One region of the Streptomyces antibioticus genome, then DNA from elsewhere that is predicted to be linked to it. Evidence: riboswitches for the same ligand, from Rfam matches in the RefSeq annotation. Region 1 holds a riboswitch; the other holds the start of a gene.
What was found. Region 1 has a riboswitch for S-adenosylmethionine ahead of thrC (threonine synthase). Riboswitches for the same ligand answer to the same signal wherever they lie in the genome.
Positions count from the first base shown of each region.

Region 2: linked by a shared signal. The riboswitch ahead of AFM16_RS11225 (aminotransferase class V-fold PLP-dependent enzyme) and the one ahead of thrC (threonine synthase) in region 1 are both predicted to bind S-adenosylmethionine.

Region 1 covers NZ_CM007717.1:4,028,344-4,035,309, reverse strand. The annotation lists gene AFM16_RS18085 (ABC transporter substrate-binding protein) at 1-656, shown strand, start outside; gene AFM16_RS18080 (DUF3263 domain-containing protein) at 713-943, shown strand; gene otsB (trehalose-phosphatase) at 964-1,836, shown strand; gene AFM16_RS18070 (alpha,alpha-trehalose-phosphate synthase (UDP-forming)) at 1,824-3,242, opposite strand; gene AFM16_RS18065 (glucosyl-3-phosphoglycerate synthase) at 3,420-4,364, opposite strand; SAM riboswitch class I at 4,534-4,679, shown strand; gene thrC (threonine synthase) at 4,698-5,981, shown strand; gene AFM16_RS18055 (ubiquitin-like small modifier protein 1) at 5,978-6,253, shown strand; gene AFM16_RS18050 (cold-shock protein) at 6,717-6,923, shown strand.
Region 2 covers NZ_CM007717.1:2,513,646-2,520,611, forward strand. The annotation lists gene AFM16_RS11215 (rhomboid family intramembrane serine protease) at 1-129, shown strand, start outside; gene AFM16_RS11220 (Lrp/AsnC family transcriptional regulator) at 126-407, shown strand; gene AFM16_RS11225 (aminotransferase class V-fold PLP-dependent enzyme) at 449-1,810, opposite strand; SAM riboswitch class IV at 1,942-2,058, opposite strand; gene trpD (anthranilate phosphoribosyltransferase) at 2,134-3,198, opposite strand; gene qcrB (cytochrome bc1 complex cytochrome b subunit) at 3,342-4,979, opposite strand; gene qcrA (cytochrome bc1 complex Rieske iron-sulfur subunit) at 4,976-6,034, opposite strand; gene qcrC (cytochrome bc1 complex diheme cytochrome c subunit) at 6,031-6,843, opposite strand; gene ctaE (aa3-type cytochrome oxidase subunit III) at 6,918-6,966, opposite strand, start outside.

The DNA.
Region 1 (6,966 bases):
TGCTCAGCGGCAACGGCGGCTACAACCAGAACGTCAGCAGCTACAGCATCGACTCCACCGAGAACGTCGACACCTTCGGCTGGCTGAAGAACGAGCTGGTCGGCAAGGGCCTCACCGGCCCGGTGGCGCCCGGTGAGCTGAACCGCGCCGACGCCTTCGCCGCCTTCACCGACGGCGAGGTCGGCATGCTCAACGGCCACCCGTCCCTGATGAAGGCGGCCGCGAAGAAGGGCGTGAAGTTCGGCATGGTGCCGATGCCCGGTCTGGACGGTCCCGCCAAGATCTCCATGGGCGTCGCCGACTGGATGATGGCCTTCCGCAAGAACGGCCACGCCCGGCAGGCCGGCGACTTCCTCAACTTCGTCTACAGCAAGGAGAACGTGCTCGCCTTCTCCCGCGAGTACGACCTGCTGCCGGTCACCAACTCCGCCTCCCAGGTCATGAGCACCGCCGAGGAGGACGCCGACCTGCGGCCCTTCCTCAAGGAACTCGCGCTCTCCGAGACCTACCCGGTCGGCCGGACCTCGTGGGCCCAGGTCAGCGCGGAGATCAAGAAGGAGATAGGCCGCGCGGTCACCCCGAACGGCTCCCCGGCCACGGTCCTGGGCGACCTCCAGGAGACGGCCTCACGGGCGGAGAACGAAGCCGGGGAGTGAGCGAGCCGGGCGGGCCGGCGGGCCGGATGTCGGTGGCCGGGGATACCGTGCGGGGCATGGAAGCGGAGCTGGAGGAACGCGAGCGTGCCGTCCTCGCCCTGGAGCGGCGCGGTTTCCCCGGGCCCGGCGCGAAGGAACGGGCCATCCGTGAGGAGCTGGACCTCTCCCCGGTCCGCTACTACCAGCTCCTCAACGCCCTCCTGGACGATCCCCGGGCACTGGCCCACGACCCCGTCACGGTGAACCGGCTGCGCCGCGTCAGGGAGGCCCGGCGAGCCGAGCGCTGACCTCCCGATATCGTCGCCGTATGGGCATCCACGAGACGCACTCCAAGGAACCCGCACCCGTCACCCCCACCACCCCCGCCGGCCGGGACGGCCTCGCCGCGATCCTCGCCCGGCCCTCCCGCACCCTCGTCGGACTCGACTTCGACGGCACCCTCGCCCCCATCGTCGAGAACCCCGACGACGCCCGCGCCCACCCCGACACCCTCGCCGCGCTCACCGCGCTGGCCCCGAAGGTCGCCGCCGTCGCCGTCGTCACCGGCCGCCCCGCCGAGGTCGCCGTGCGCAACGGCGGGTTCGCGGGCGTGCCGGGGCTTGAGCACCTCACCGTCCTCGGGCACTACGGCGCCGAACGATGGGACGCCCGCACCGGCGCCCTCACCGCCCCGCCCCCGCACCCGGGTGTCGCCGCCGTCCGCGCCGAACTCCCCGGGATCCTCGCCGCCGCCGGCGACCGGCCGGGCGTCCGGGTCGAGGAGAAGGGCGGCCGGGCCCTCGCCGTCCACACCCGGCGCGCCGACGACCCGCAGGCCGCCTTCGAGGAACTGCGCGCGCCCCTCGGCGACCTCGCCGCCCGGCACGGGCTGATCGTGGAGCCCGGCCGGATGGTCCTCGAACTGCGCCCGCCGGGCATGGACAAGGGCGTCGCCCTGCTCGACCACGTCCGCGAGACCGGCGCCGGGTCGGTCCTCTACGCCGGGGACGACCTCGGCGACCTGCCCGCCTTCGCCGCCGTGGAGAAACTCCGCGCCGACGGCGTCCCCGGCCTGCTGGTGTGCAGTGGCAGCACCGAGGTCACCGAACTCGCGGAGCGCGCGGACCTCGTGGTCGACGGGCCCGCCGGGGTCGTGGCGCTGCTGCGGGAGCTGGCGGCCCGGTCCGGTCAGCCCGGCTGACCCTCCCGCAGCGCCTCCAACTGGTCCAGGAACCAGCGGGCCGGGGGCAGCGCGGTCGCCGCCGCCGCCAGTCGTTTGGTGCGCTCGGCCCGCTCCTCCGGCCCCATCCCCAGCGCCTCGTGCAGGGCACGGGCGGTCTCCAGGACGTCGTACGGGTTGACGACGAGGGCGTCCTCGCCCAGCTCCCAGTAGGCGCCCGCCTCCCGGGACAGCACCAGCGCGCAGCCCTCGTCGGAGACCACCGGGATCTCCTTGGCGACCAGGTTCATCCCGTCCCGGATCGGGTTGACCAGGGCCACGTCCGCGAGGCGGTAGGCGGCCAGGGAGCGGGCGAAGTCGTCCTTGACGTGCAGGACGACCGGGGTCCAGCCGGGGGTGCCGTACGTCTTGTTGATCTCCGTGGCCAGGCGCCGCACCTCGGCCGTGTAGTCGCGGTAGACGGCCAGGTCCTGCCGGGAGGGGTAGGCGAAGGCCACGTGGACGACGCGCTCGCGCCACTCCTCGTGGTCGTCGAGGAGCTGCCGGTAGGCCAGCAGGCCGCGCACGATGTTCTTGGACAGCTCGGTGCGGTCGACGCGCACGATGGTCCTGCGGTCCGTGCCGCCGATCTCCTCGCGGAGGGCGGTGATCCGTTCCTCGACGTCCGGGCGGTGCGCGCGCTCCCGCAGGAAGTCGGCGTCGGCGCCGAGGCCGTGGACGCCCACCCGGGTGCTTCCCGTACCCCCGGCGAACTCCGCCGCGCAGGCGGTGAAGGCGTCCGCCCAGCGCCGGGTGAGGAACCCCAGCCGGTCCGCGCCGAGCATGCCGCGCAGCAACTGCTCGCGGATGTCCGACGGGAGCAGCGCGAAGTAGTCCACCGGGGCCCACGGGGTGTGCGAGAAGTGGCCGATGCGCAGGTCGGGGCGGAGTTCGCGGAGCATCCCCGGCACCAGGCACAGGTGGTAGTCCTGCACCAGGACCGCCGCCCCCGGGGCCGCCTCCTCCGCCAGCGCCTCGGCGAAGGCCCGGTTGTAGATCTCGTACGACGCCCACTGGCGCCGGAACTCCGCGTCGAAGACCGGCTCCAGCGGGGTCTGGTACAGCAGGTGGTGGATGAACCAGAGCACGGAGTTCGCGATGCCGTTGTAGGCGTCGGCGTGCACGTCGGCCGGGACGGGCAGCATCCGCACGCCCTCCTCGCCGACCCCGCGCCGGACGGCCTCGCGGTCGCCGTCGGAGAGCGCGGAGCAGACCCACAGGGCGCCCGCGTCCGGCCCGATCGCCGACAGCCCGGAGACCAGCCCGCCGCCTCCCCGTCTCGCGTCCAGCGAACCGTCCTCACGAACGGTGTAGGAGACCGGCCCGCGATTGGACGCGACCAGCACCTGGGCACCCCGAGCAGCGGCAGCATCGTGCGTGGTAGCCATACGCCTCAACCTAGCCCGCCACGGAAACGCTCAAACGTACGGTCACGACGAGCGGAGGGTCCGTATCAGGCCGTGTCCGGGGCCGTATACGGCGGGCGGGGCGTGTTACGCGGGTGGGGGGACGGTGGGCCTCGCCCGAGGGGTCCGTGGCGGTGGGCCGGTTCCGGGGCCGGGGGGTTACGCGACCTTGCGGGACTGGTACTCCGCCATCTCCGCCATCGGGGGGCGTTCCTCCATGTCGACCGAGTAGGTGTGGGGTTCGAAGCCGGACGGGCCGCGTTCGAACTGGGTGAGGGACGGGCGGATCAGGTGGCCGCGGGCCAAGCGGAGCTGGGCCGTGCGGTAGATCGCCGCCGCCATCCGGCCGAGGGCCTGGCCGTCCTGGTGGCGGTGCTTGCGCACCCCCACGTCGACCTGGGCGAGCGCGTCGAGGCCCACCAGGTGCAGGGCGTCGACCAGCATGCCCAGCTCGACGCCGTAGCCGACGGGGAAGGGGAGCTGTTCCAGCAGGCCGCGGCGGGCCGCGTACTCGCCGCCCAGCGGCTGCACGAACCCGGCGAGCTGCGGCCAGTGCATGTTGAGCAGCGGCCGGGCCATCAGCTCGGTCACCCGGCCGCCCTGGCCCGCGGCACCGGCGAGCGGACGGTCGTACATGCCCTTGACGAGGTCCACGCCCGGGTCGGTGAGCAGGGGGCCCACGATGCCCGAGACGAAGTCGGAGGAGAACTCCCTGAGGTCGGCGTCGATGAAACAGACGATGTCCCCGCTCGTGACGAGCAGGGAGCGCCACAGCACCTCGCCCTTCCCGGGCACGGCGGGGACGCTCGGCAGGATGGTGTCCCGGTGGACGACCCGGGCGCCCGCCGCGGCCGCCACCTGGGCGGTGCGGTCGGTCGACCCCGAGTCGACGACGACTATCTCGTCGACCAGCGGGACCTGCTGCATGAGGTCGTGACGGATGATCGCGACGATGTCGCCGACCGTCTCCTCCTCGTTCAGCGCGGGCAGGACCACGGAGACCGACTGACCCGTGGCCCGCTTCGCGGCCATGATCCGGTGCAGCGGGCGATCGGCCAGGGACCAGGAGCGGGTGGTCAGCCAGCGCTCGACTTCTTCCAGCACGGTCTGCGGCTCCTCACTGTCGTGATCACACCGGGTGCACGGGGGGTGACCGTGTGATCCATCTCGCGGTTCGGACGACTATCTCAACTGTCCTGGCCTTCGGTTACAGTCTTGAACAACGCGGGTGACCATCGCATGTCCGGGGTCGCCGGCGTTCACAACTGAATACCGCTCATCCAGAGGGGCAGAGGGATACGGCCCGATGAAGCCCCGGCAACCCACCTAGACCGGTCTCGTTCACCACACGCGAGGCTCCCGGCGAGGGAAGGTGCCAAATCCGTCTCACGGCGAGATGCGTCGTGAGGAAGATGAGGAGAAAGGGCCTCGCCTCACATGGCTGCGCAGACTGTTGCAAGCACCACGAATCCCACGGTCGACCTGGGCCCCGCCGCCGCGCTGAGCTGCCGCGAGTGCGGCCACCGCGTGCCCCTCGGCCCGCTCTTCGCCTGCGAGGAGTGTTTCGGCCCGCTCGAGATCGCGTACGACTTCTCCTCCTACGACACCGAGGAGCTGCGCAAGCGCATCGAGGCGGGACCCGCGAACATCTGGCGCTACGCCCCGCTGCTGCCCGTCCCGGCCGACGTGGCGGACAAGCCGAACCTCAACCCCGGCTGGACCCACCTCGTCAAGGCCGACAACCTGGCCCGCGAACTCGGCGTCACCGGCGGCCTGTACGTGAAGGACGACTCCGGCAACCCGACGCACTCCTTCAAGGACCGCGTCGTCGCGCAGGCCATCGAGGCCGCGCGCGCCTTCGGCTTCACCACCCTGTCCTGCTCCTCCACCGGCAACCTCGCGGGCGCGGTCGGCGCCGCCGCGGCCCGCGCCGGTTTCCGCTCCTGCGTGTTCATCCCGCACGACCTGGAGCAGGGCAAGGTCGTCATGGCCGCGGTCTACGGCGGTGAACTCGTCGGCATCGAGGGCAACTACGACGACGTGAACCGCTTCTGCTCCGAGCTGATCGGCGACACCGCCGGCGAGGGCTGGGGCTTCGTCAACGTCAACCTGCGGCCGTACTACGCCGAGGGCTCCAAGACGCTGGCGTACGAGATCTGCGAGCAGCTCGGCTGGCGGCTGCCCGACCAGCTCGTGGTGCCGATCGCCTCCGGCTCCCAGCTCACGAAGATCGACAAGGGCCTCCAGGAGCTGATCAAGCTGGGGCTCGTCGAGGACAGGCCGTACAAGATCTTCGGCGCGCAGGCCGAGGGCTGCTCGCCGGTGTCCGTGGCCTACAAGGCCGGCCATGACGTCGTACGGCCGCAGAAGCCGGACACCATCGCCAAGTCGCTCGCCATCGGCAACCCGGCGGACGGCCCGTACGTCCTCGACATCGCCCGGCGCACCGGCGGCGCGGTGGAGGACGTGACCGACGAGCAGATCGTGGACGCGATCAAGCTGCTGGCGCGGACCGAGGGGATCTTCGCGGAGACGGCGGGCGGGGTCACCGTCGGCGTCACCCGCAAGCTCATCGAGAACGGCCTGCTGGACCCGGCGAAGACCACGGTCGTCCTGAACACGGGCGACGGCCTCAAGACCCTCGACGCGGTGGCCGGCACCGGCCTCACCGCCACCATCCGTCCGAACCTCGACTCCTTCCGAGAGGCTGGCCTCGCATGAGCGTGACCGTTCGCATCCCCACCATCCTGCGCACCTACACCGGTGGGCAGGCCGAGGTGTCCGCCGACGGGGCGACCCTCGGGGAGGTCATCTCCGACCTGGAGAAGAACCACACCGGGATCGCCGCCCGCGTCCTGGACGACCAGGGCAAGCTGCGCCGGTTCGTCAACGTGTACGTCAACGACGACGACGTCCGCTTCGAGCAGGGCCTGGAGACGGCGACCCCGGACGGTGCCGGCGTCTCGATCATCCCGGCCGTCGCCGGCGGCTGACCGGTGGTTGACCGGCGTTCAGTACCCGCCGGTAGTAACCGTCGGTAACAGCGATTACCGAGCGTTCATCGAATTGCCCCCTCCGTAAGAGAAGCGGAGGGGGCAATTCTGTGTGATTGAGCGCGGTACAGTTGGGGAACCGGGTCGCGAAACCCTGATCCGGAGTCTTTCTTCGCTGCCGCGCGTCCGACAAGAAGTAGCCAAAGTGCGTGCCTCTTGCGTGGCATTTGCGGCATTTGCCGGGCCCGACTTGCCCTGAATTCTGGCGAATTCTCGCCACATTCCGGATCGGGTGCGTCCGGAATTCTCGTCCGACTGACCTGTTGCAGACGGCAGTTGGACAGATACATTCAGCCGCGGTCGACGCGTTCCGGCGCACGCCCCCAACCAACTGGGGGGTGAGGTCTGACCCGGATCCGCGAAGTGTGGATCTGTGCAAGGGCCAGTAATAGGGGAGTTAGGCATGGCTCAGGGCACCGTCAAGTGGTTCAACGCGGAGAAGGGGTACGGCTTCATCGCGGTCGACGGTGGTGCGGATGTTTTCGTCCACTACAGCGCGATCCAGATGGACGGATACCGCACCCTGGAAGAGGGTCAGCGGGTCGATTTCGAGATCTCGCAGGGCCAGAAGGGGCCGCAGGCGGACATGGTCCGACTGGCGACCGGCTGAAGCACGCGCCGACTGACAGCGTCGTTCTTCTGTTTCATCTTCT
Region 2 (6,966 bases), 1.5 Mb from region 1:
GGCGTGGCCTATCTGGCGCACCTGGTGGGCTTCGGCCTGGGCCTCGGCTACGCGTGGGCGCGGTTTCGTCCTGGGACTAGAGTGAGGGCCACGCCCGCTCCGGCCCCCGAGGGAGAGAACCAGCCGTGATCACCGCGATCGTCCTCATCAAGACCAGCGTGGACCGGATCCCCGAGATCGCCGAGCGGATCGCCTCGCTGGAGAGCGTCAGCGAGGTCTTCTCCGTCACCGGGACCTACGACCTGATCGCCATGGTGCGGGTGAAGCGGCACGACGACCTGGCCGACGTGATCCCCGGCAGCATCAGCAAGATCCCCGGCGTGGAGGCGACGGACACGCACGTGGCGTTCCGGACGTACTCGCAGCACGACCTGGAGGCGGCGTTCGCGATCGGCCTGGACTCCTGACCGTGTGACCGCCTGACGCCGCCCCCTGCGGAAGACCGAGCTCAGACCGCCGGGACGCAGCGGCCGTCCTGCGTGCGGTACGTCCACCGCGCGCCGTCGGTGACCAGTTCCCGCACGGCCGCCACGAAGCGGTCCACGTGCTCGTCGGGCGTCCCGGCGCCGAAGCTCACCCGGATGGCGTTGAGGGACTTCTCGCCCGGCGCCGCCTCGGGGGCCCCGCACTCGCCCTGCGCCTCGGGGGCACCGCCCAGCAGGGTGCGCACCAGCGGGTGGGCGCAGAACAGGCCGTCGCGGACGCCGATGCCGTACTCGGCGGACAGCGCGGCGGCGAAGTGGGAGCTGTTCCAGCCGTCGACGACGAAGGAGATCACCCCGACCCGGGGCGCGTCGTCGCCGAAGAGCGACAGGATCCGCACCTCCGGCACATCGGCGAGGCCCGTGCGCACCTTCTCGATGAGCTGCCGCTCGCGCGCGACCAGCGTGTCGAAACCGGCCTCGGTGAGCGCCTTGCAGGCCGAGGCGATGGAGTAGGCGCCGATCACGTTCGGCGAGCCGGCCTCGTGGCGGGCCGCGCTGTCGTGCCACTCCACGTCCACTCCCCCGTCCTCGCGCCGGGTGACCCTGCGGCTCGCGCCGCCGCCCGCGAGGTAGGGGTCGGCCGCGCGCAGCCAGTCGGCGCGGCCGGCCAGCACACCGGAGCCGAAGGGCGCGTACAGCTTGTGCCCGGAGAAGGCGACCCAGTCGACGTCGAGGTCCCGGACGGACACCGGGTAGTGCGGGGCGAGCTGGGCGGCGTCCAGGACGATCCGGGCGCCGTGGGCGTGCGCGGCCGCGGCCAGCTCCCGCACCGGCCACAGCTCGCCGGTGACGTTGGAGGCGCCGGTCACACAGACCAGGGCCGGGCCGTAGGGGTCGCGGTCGGCGAGGGCCCGCTCCAGGGTCTCGACGGCCTGTCCCGGGGTGCGGGGGGCGTCGAGGTAGGTGACCCGGGCGTCCCGCCAGGGCAGCAGCGAGGCGTGGTGCTCGGTCTCGAAGACGAAGACCTGGCAGCCGGCGGGCAGGGCGGCGGCGAGCAGGTTGAGGGAGTCGGTGGTGGAGCGGGTGAAGACCACCTGGTCGTCGGCGCGGCAGTCCAGGAACTCGGCGACCGTGGCGCGGGCGTTCTCGAACAGGTCCGTCGAGAGCTGCGAGAGGTAGCCGGCGCCGCGGTGGACGCTGCCGTAGTACGGCGCGTAGGCCGCGACGTCGTCCCACACCCGCTGCAACGCCGGTGCGCTGGCGGCGTAGTCGAGCGCGGCGTAGGTGACCTCGCCACCGGTGACGAGCGGGACGGTGACATCACAGCCCAGAACGGGCAGCGGGGCACAAACGTCCTGGACGGAGGCAGCGGTGGAGACAGACATGACGGAACTCCCGTGAGAGGAAAGGAAGAAGAGTGAAAAGGGGTGCGCGGAGGCGGGGCTCGGCGGCCCTATCGCATTCGCTGGCTCACGGAAGACTCCCTCGAACGACCAGGACCCCTGGTGTCGAGAGGGGCCCGCGCTTGCCGTAGACCTCGCTGCCTACGGCCTGGTCTTCACCCGGGGCACCCCGCCACGGACGGAGGGTTGCCGGACAGTCGGCCGGGGCCTCATGACTGTCACTCATGACCTGGTACAGAAACTACGGGACGTGATCGCCGTCCCGCAACCCGTGTCCGGATCGCGGGACGGCGATTCCCGTCACGTCAGGCGTTGCTGGCGGTGACCCAGCGCTCCAGGACCCGGCGGGCCGCCCCGGAGTCCACGGACTCGGCGGCGCGGGCCATGCCGGCGGCGATCTGCTCGGCGAGCGTCCCGCCGGCCGGGTCGAGGGCGACCAGGGCCGCCGCCGAGTTCAGCAGGACGGCGTCGCGCACCGGGCCCGGCTCGCCCTCGAGGAGCCGCCGGGCGACCTCCGCGTTGTAGGACGGGTCACCGCCGCGCAGAGCCTCCACCGGGACCAGCTCGATGCCGACCTCGCGCGGGTCGAAGGTCTCCTCGGTGACCGTGCCGTCACGGACGACCCAGACCCGGGAGGTGGAGGTGGTCGTCAGCTCGTCGAAGCCGTCGTCGCCGCGGAAGACCAGCGAGGAGTGGCCGCGCTCGGCGAAGACCCCGGCGACGATCGGCGCCATGCGGGGATCGGCGACCCCCACCGCCTGCGCCCGCACCTTCGCCGGGTTGGTCAGCGGACCGAGCGCGTTGAACACCGTACGGATGCCCAACTGGCCGCGGGCGGCGCCCACATGGCGCAGCGCCGGATGGAACTTGACGGCGAAGCAGAAGGTGATGCCGGCCTCCTCGGCCACCTCGGCCACCCGCTTCGGCGTCAGCTCCAGATTGACGCCCAGCTTCTCCAGGACGTCCGAGGCGCCGGAGGCCGAGGACGCGGCGCGGTTGCCGTGCTTGACGACCTTGGCGCCGGTGCCGGCCACCACGATCGAGGACATCGTGGAGATGTTCACCGTCTTGGCGCCGTCGCCGCCGGTGCCGACGATGTCGACGGTGCGGCCCGGCACCTCGATCAGGTTGGCGTGCTCGTACATCGTCCGCACGAGTCCGTTGATCTCCGCGACGGTCTCGCCCTTGGCCCGCAGCGCCACCGCGAACCCGGCGATCTGGGCGTCGGTCGCCTCGCCGCGCATCATCAGGTCCATCGCCCAGGCGGTGTCGTCCGCCGACAGGTCCCGGCCGGCCAGCAGGCCGTTCAGCAGGGCGGGCCAGGAACGGACCGCCGCGGTGTCGCCTCCGGCGGGGGTCACAGCGCTCATAGCCGCTCCTGGGTGTCGTACGGGCGAGCCTGGCTCGCGCAAACAGGGTGTGATCCCACCCTATCCAGCCCGCGGACACGGCGAAGGGCCCCGTCCGAAGACCGGACGGGGCCCTTCACTCAGGGCGTGGCGACGCCTGGTGATCAGTGGTGGCCGTGGCCGCTCGTGATCTCCTTGTACTCCTCGACGGTCGGCTTGGGGATCTGCTGGTCCTCGCCGAAGTACGCGCCGCTGATCTTGGCACGCAGCTTCTCGGTGGCCTTCACCTTGCGCTCGACGCCGTTCTCGTCGACCGTGGCGCCGATCGCGACCGGCTCGTACTGCTCGTGGGCCGTGAGCGTGTAGAGCTGCTCCTGGCTGAGCGGCTCGTGCACCTCGATGAACTCACCGTGCGGCAGGCGCTTGATGGTGCCGGTCTCCCGGCCGTGCAGCACCTTCTCCCGGTCCCGGCGCTGGAGGCCGAGGCAGATCCGCTTGGTGAGGATGTACGCGATGACCGGTCCGACGAAGAAGAAGATCCGGACGAACCAGGTGATCGAGTTGATCGACAGGTGGAAGTGCGTGGCCCACAGGTCGTTGCCGCCGCCCACCAGCGTGATCATGTACATCGTGACCCAGGCGACGCCGAGCGCGGTGCGGGTCGGCGCGTTGCGCGGGCGGTCCAGGATGTGGTGCTCGCGCTTGTCGCCGGTCACCCACGACTCGATGAAGGGGTAGGCGGCGAGCGCCGCGAGGACGACACCGAAGAGCACCAGCGGGATGAACACGCCCAGGACCAGCGTGTGGCCCCAGATGTTGATCTCCCAGCCCGGCATGAAGCGGATCAGACCCTCGGCGAAGCCCATGTACCAGTCGGGCTGGGCGCCGGTGGACACCTGGTCCGGACGGTAGGGGCCGAGCGCCCAGATCGGGTTGATCTGGGTGACCGCGGAGATGATCGCGATCACACCGAAGACCAGGAAGAAGAAGCCTCCGGCCTTGGCCATGTAGACCGGCAGCAGCGGCATGCCGACGACGTTCTTGTTGTTCTTGCCGGGACCCGCGAACTGCGTGTGCTTGTGGTAGAAGACCAGGATCAGGTGCGCCACCATCAGGCCGAGCATGATGCCCGGCAGCAGCAGGATGTGGATCGAGTAGAACCGCGCCACGAAGTCGTGGCCCGGGAACTCCCCGCCGAACAGGAACATCGAGATGTACGTGCCGACGATCGGCATCGACAGGATGGCGCCCTGGGTGAAGCGGACACCGGTGCCGGAGAGCAGGTCGTCAGGGAGCGAGTAGCCGGTGAAACCGGTGAACATGCCCAGGACGAACAGCAGGAAGCCGAACAGCCAGTTGATCTCACGCGGCTTGCGGAACGCGCCCGTGAAGAACACGCGCATCATGTGCACGAACATGCCGGCGAGGAAGATCAGCGCCGCCCAGTGGTGGATCTGCCGGATCAGCAGACCGCCGCGCACGTCGAAGGAGATGTGCAGCGTCGAGCTGAACGCCTCCGACATGAGCTGTCCCTGGAGCGGGACGTAACTGCCGTGGTACTCCACCTCGTTCATCGACGGGTGGAAGAACAGCGTCAGATAGACACCGGTCAGGATGATGATGAGGAAGCTGTACATGCAGACTTCGCCCAGCATGAACGACCAGTGGTCGGGGAAGATCTTCCGCATGTTGGCCTTGGCCAGGGAGTAGATCCCCAGCCGGCCGTCGGCCCAGTCGGCGATGCGCTCGCCGGCCGGGGCCTTGCCGCGTTCGCGGGCCTCGGTGTTCTCTGTGGTGCTCATCCGCGCTCCCAGAAGGCAGGACCGACGGGCTCTTCGAAGTCGCTGAGCGCCTCGAGGTAGCCCTCGTCGTTCACGCCGATGCGCAACTGCGGCAGGGCGTGACCGGCCGGGCCGAAGATCACTCGGGCACCGTCGGAGAGGTCGAAGGTGGACTGGTGGCAGGGGCACAGCACGTGGTGCGTCTGCTGCTCGTACAGCGAGATCGGGCAACCGACGTGGGTGCAGATCTTCGAGTACGCCACGATGCCTTCGTGCGACCACTCGAGCTCGCGCTTGTCCTTGATGTTCTCCGGCTGGAGCCGGACGATCATCAGGGCCGCCTTGGCGATCTCGTTCTGGAAGTTCTCGTCGTGCTCCTCCAGGCCCTCGGGCATGGCGAAGGTGAGCGAACCGACGGCGACGTCCGAGGGACGCAGCGGCTCGTTCGTGTTCATGTTGACGAGCAGCTTGCCCTTGGCCCACAGCGTGTGGCGCAGCTTGTCCTCGGGCAGCGGGCCGAGGTCGCGCAGCAGCACGACACCGGAGAGCGGCACCAGGGTGAGCGCGCCGAACATCGTGTTGCGGATCAGCTTGCGGCGGCCGATCGCCGACTCCTGGGCGCCCGCCTTGAAGTCCGCGTGGACCTTGGCGCGCACCTCGGGGGAGGCGGCGATCGGGTGCCGCTCGTCGGCGACCTCGACGTCGGACATCAGGGTGCGGGCCCAGTGGACCGCGCCGGCGCCGATGGTGAACAGCGCCGTGCCCAGGGTCAGACCCAGCGCGAAGTTCAGTGCGCTGATGTGGCCGATCGGGAACACGAAGATCGACTTGTCGGCGGGGATCGTCACGAAGGACGCGATGAAGCCGACGGTCGCGAGCATCGAGAGCGTGAACAGGAAGGCGACCGCACGCTCGGACCGCTTGGCGGCCCGCTCGTCGATGTCCTGGATCCGGTGCTCGTGCGGCGGCAGTCCCGGGTCGGCGAACGGGTTCTTCTCGTCCGCCACGGTGACCGCACCGTGCGCGTGGTCCTGCTCTGCGGGCAGGTTCTCTTCTGGAATGTCTTGGCTACTCATGACTTCTTGGCCTTTGCGGTCCGAGCGGCGACCCAGACGGCGACCGCGATCAGGGCGCCGAGACCGAAGATCCAGGCGAACAGGCCCTCGCTGACGGGGCCGAGGCCGCCCAGCTCCAGACCGCCCGGGTTCACCGTCTCGTCGCTGTTGACCGCGTGCAGGTACGCGATGATGTCCTTCTTGTTCTGCTCCGACAGCGTGGTGTCGGGGAAGGAGGGCATGTTCTGCGGGCCGGTCTGCATGGCCTCGTAGATGTGCTTCGGGTCCACGCCCTCGAGGGTCGGGGCGTACTTGCCCTTGGTGAGGGCACCGCCCTTGCCGGTGAAGTTGTGGCACTGCGCGCAGTTGGTGCGGAACAGCTCGCCGCCCTTGGCGATGTCGGCGCCCTCCGGGCCGTACTGGGCCTCGGTGGGGACGTTCGGGCCGGCGCCGAGGGAGGCGACGTACGCGGCGAGCTGGTCGATCTGGGCCTGCGAATAGATGACCTTCTTCTTGGGCACCTGGGCGCCCTGGGAGGTCGCCGCCGGCATACGCCCGGTGCCGACCTGGAAGTCGACGGCCGCGGCGCCCACGCCGACCAGGCTCGGACCGTCGGAACTGCCCTGACCGCCGGTGCCGTGGCAGCTTGCGCAGCCTACGGCGTAGAGCTTCTTGCCCTCTTCGATGGCCAGGGACTGGGCGGTTTCATCTGCCTGCGCCTTGCTCGCGGGCGCGAACGCGGCGTACAGCCCCCCCGTGCACGCCAGCGCGAGGAGTAGGACGACGAGCGCCGCCAGCGGATGGCGTCGTCGTGCGGAGAGCTTTTTCACGGATTACCCCGGTGTCAGGATCTTCTGCGTCGATGCTTCTGGAAGTGCGCTCTGCGGCGCGTGGAACGGTCCCGCTACTTGATCATGTAGATCGTGGCGAAGAGGCCGATCCAGACGACATCG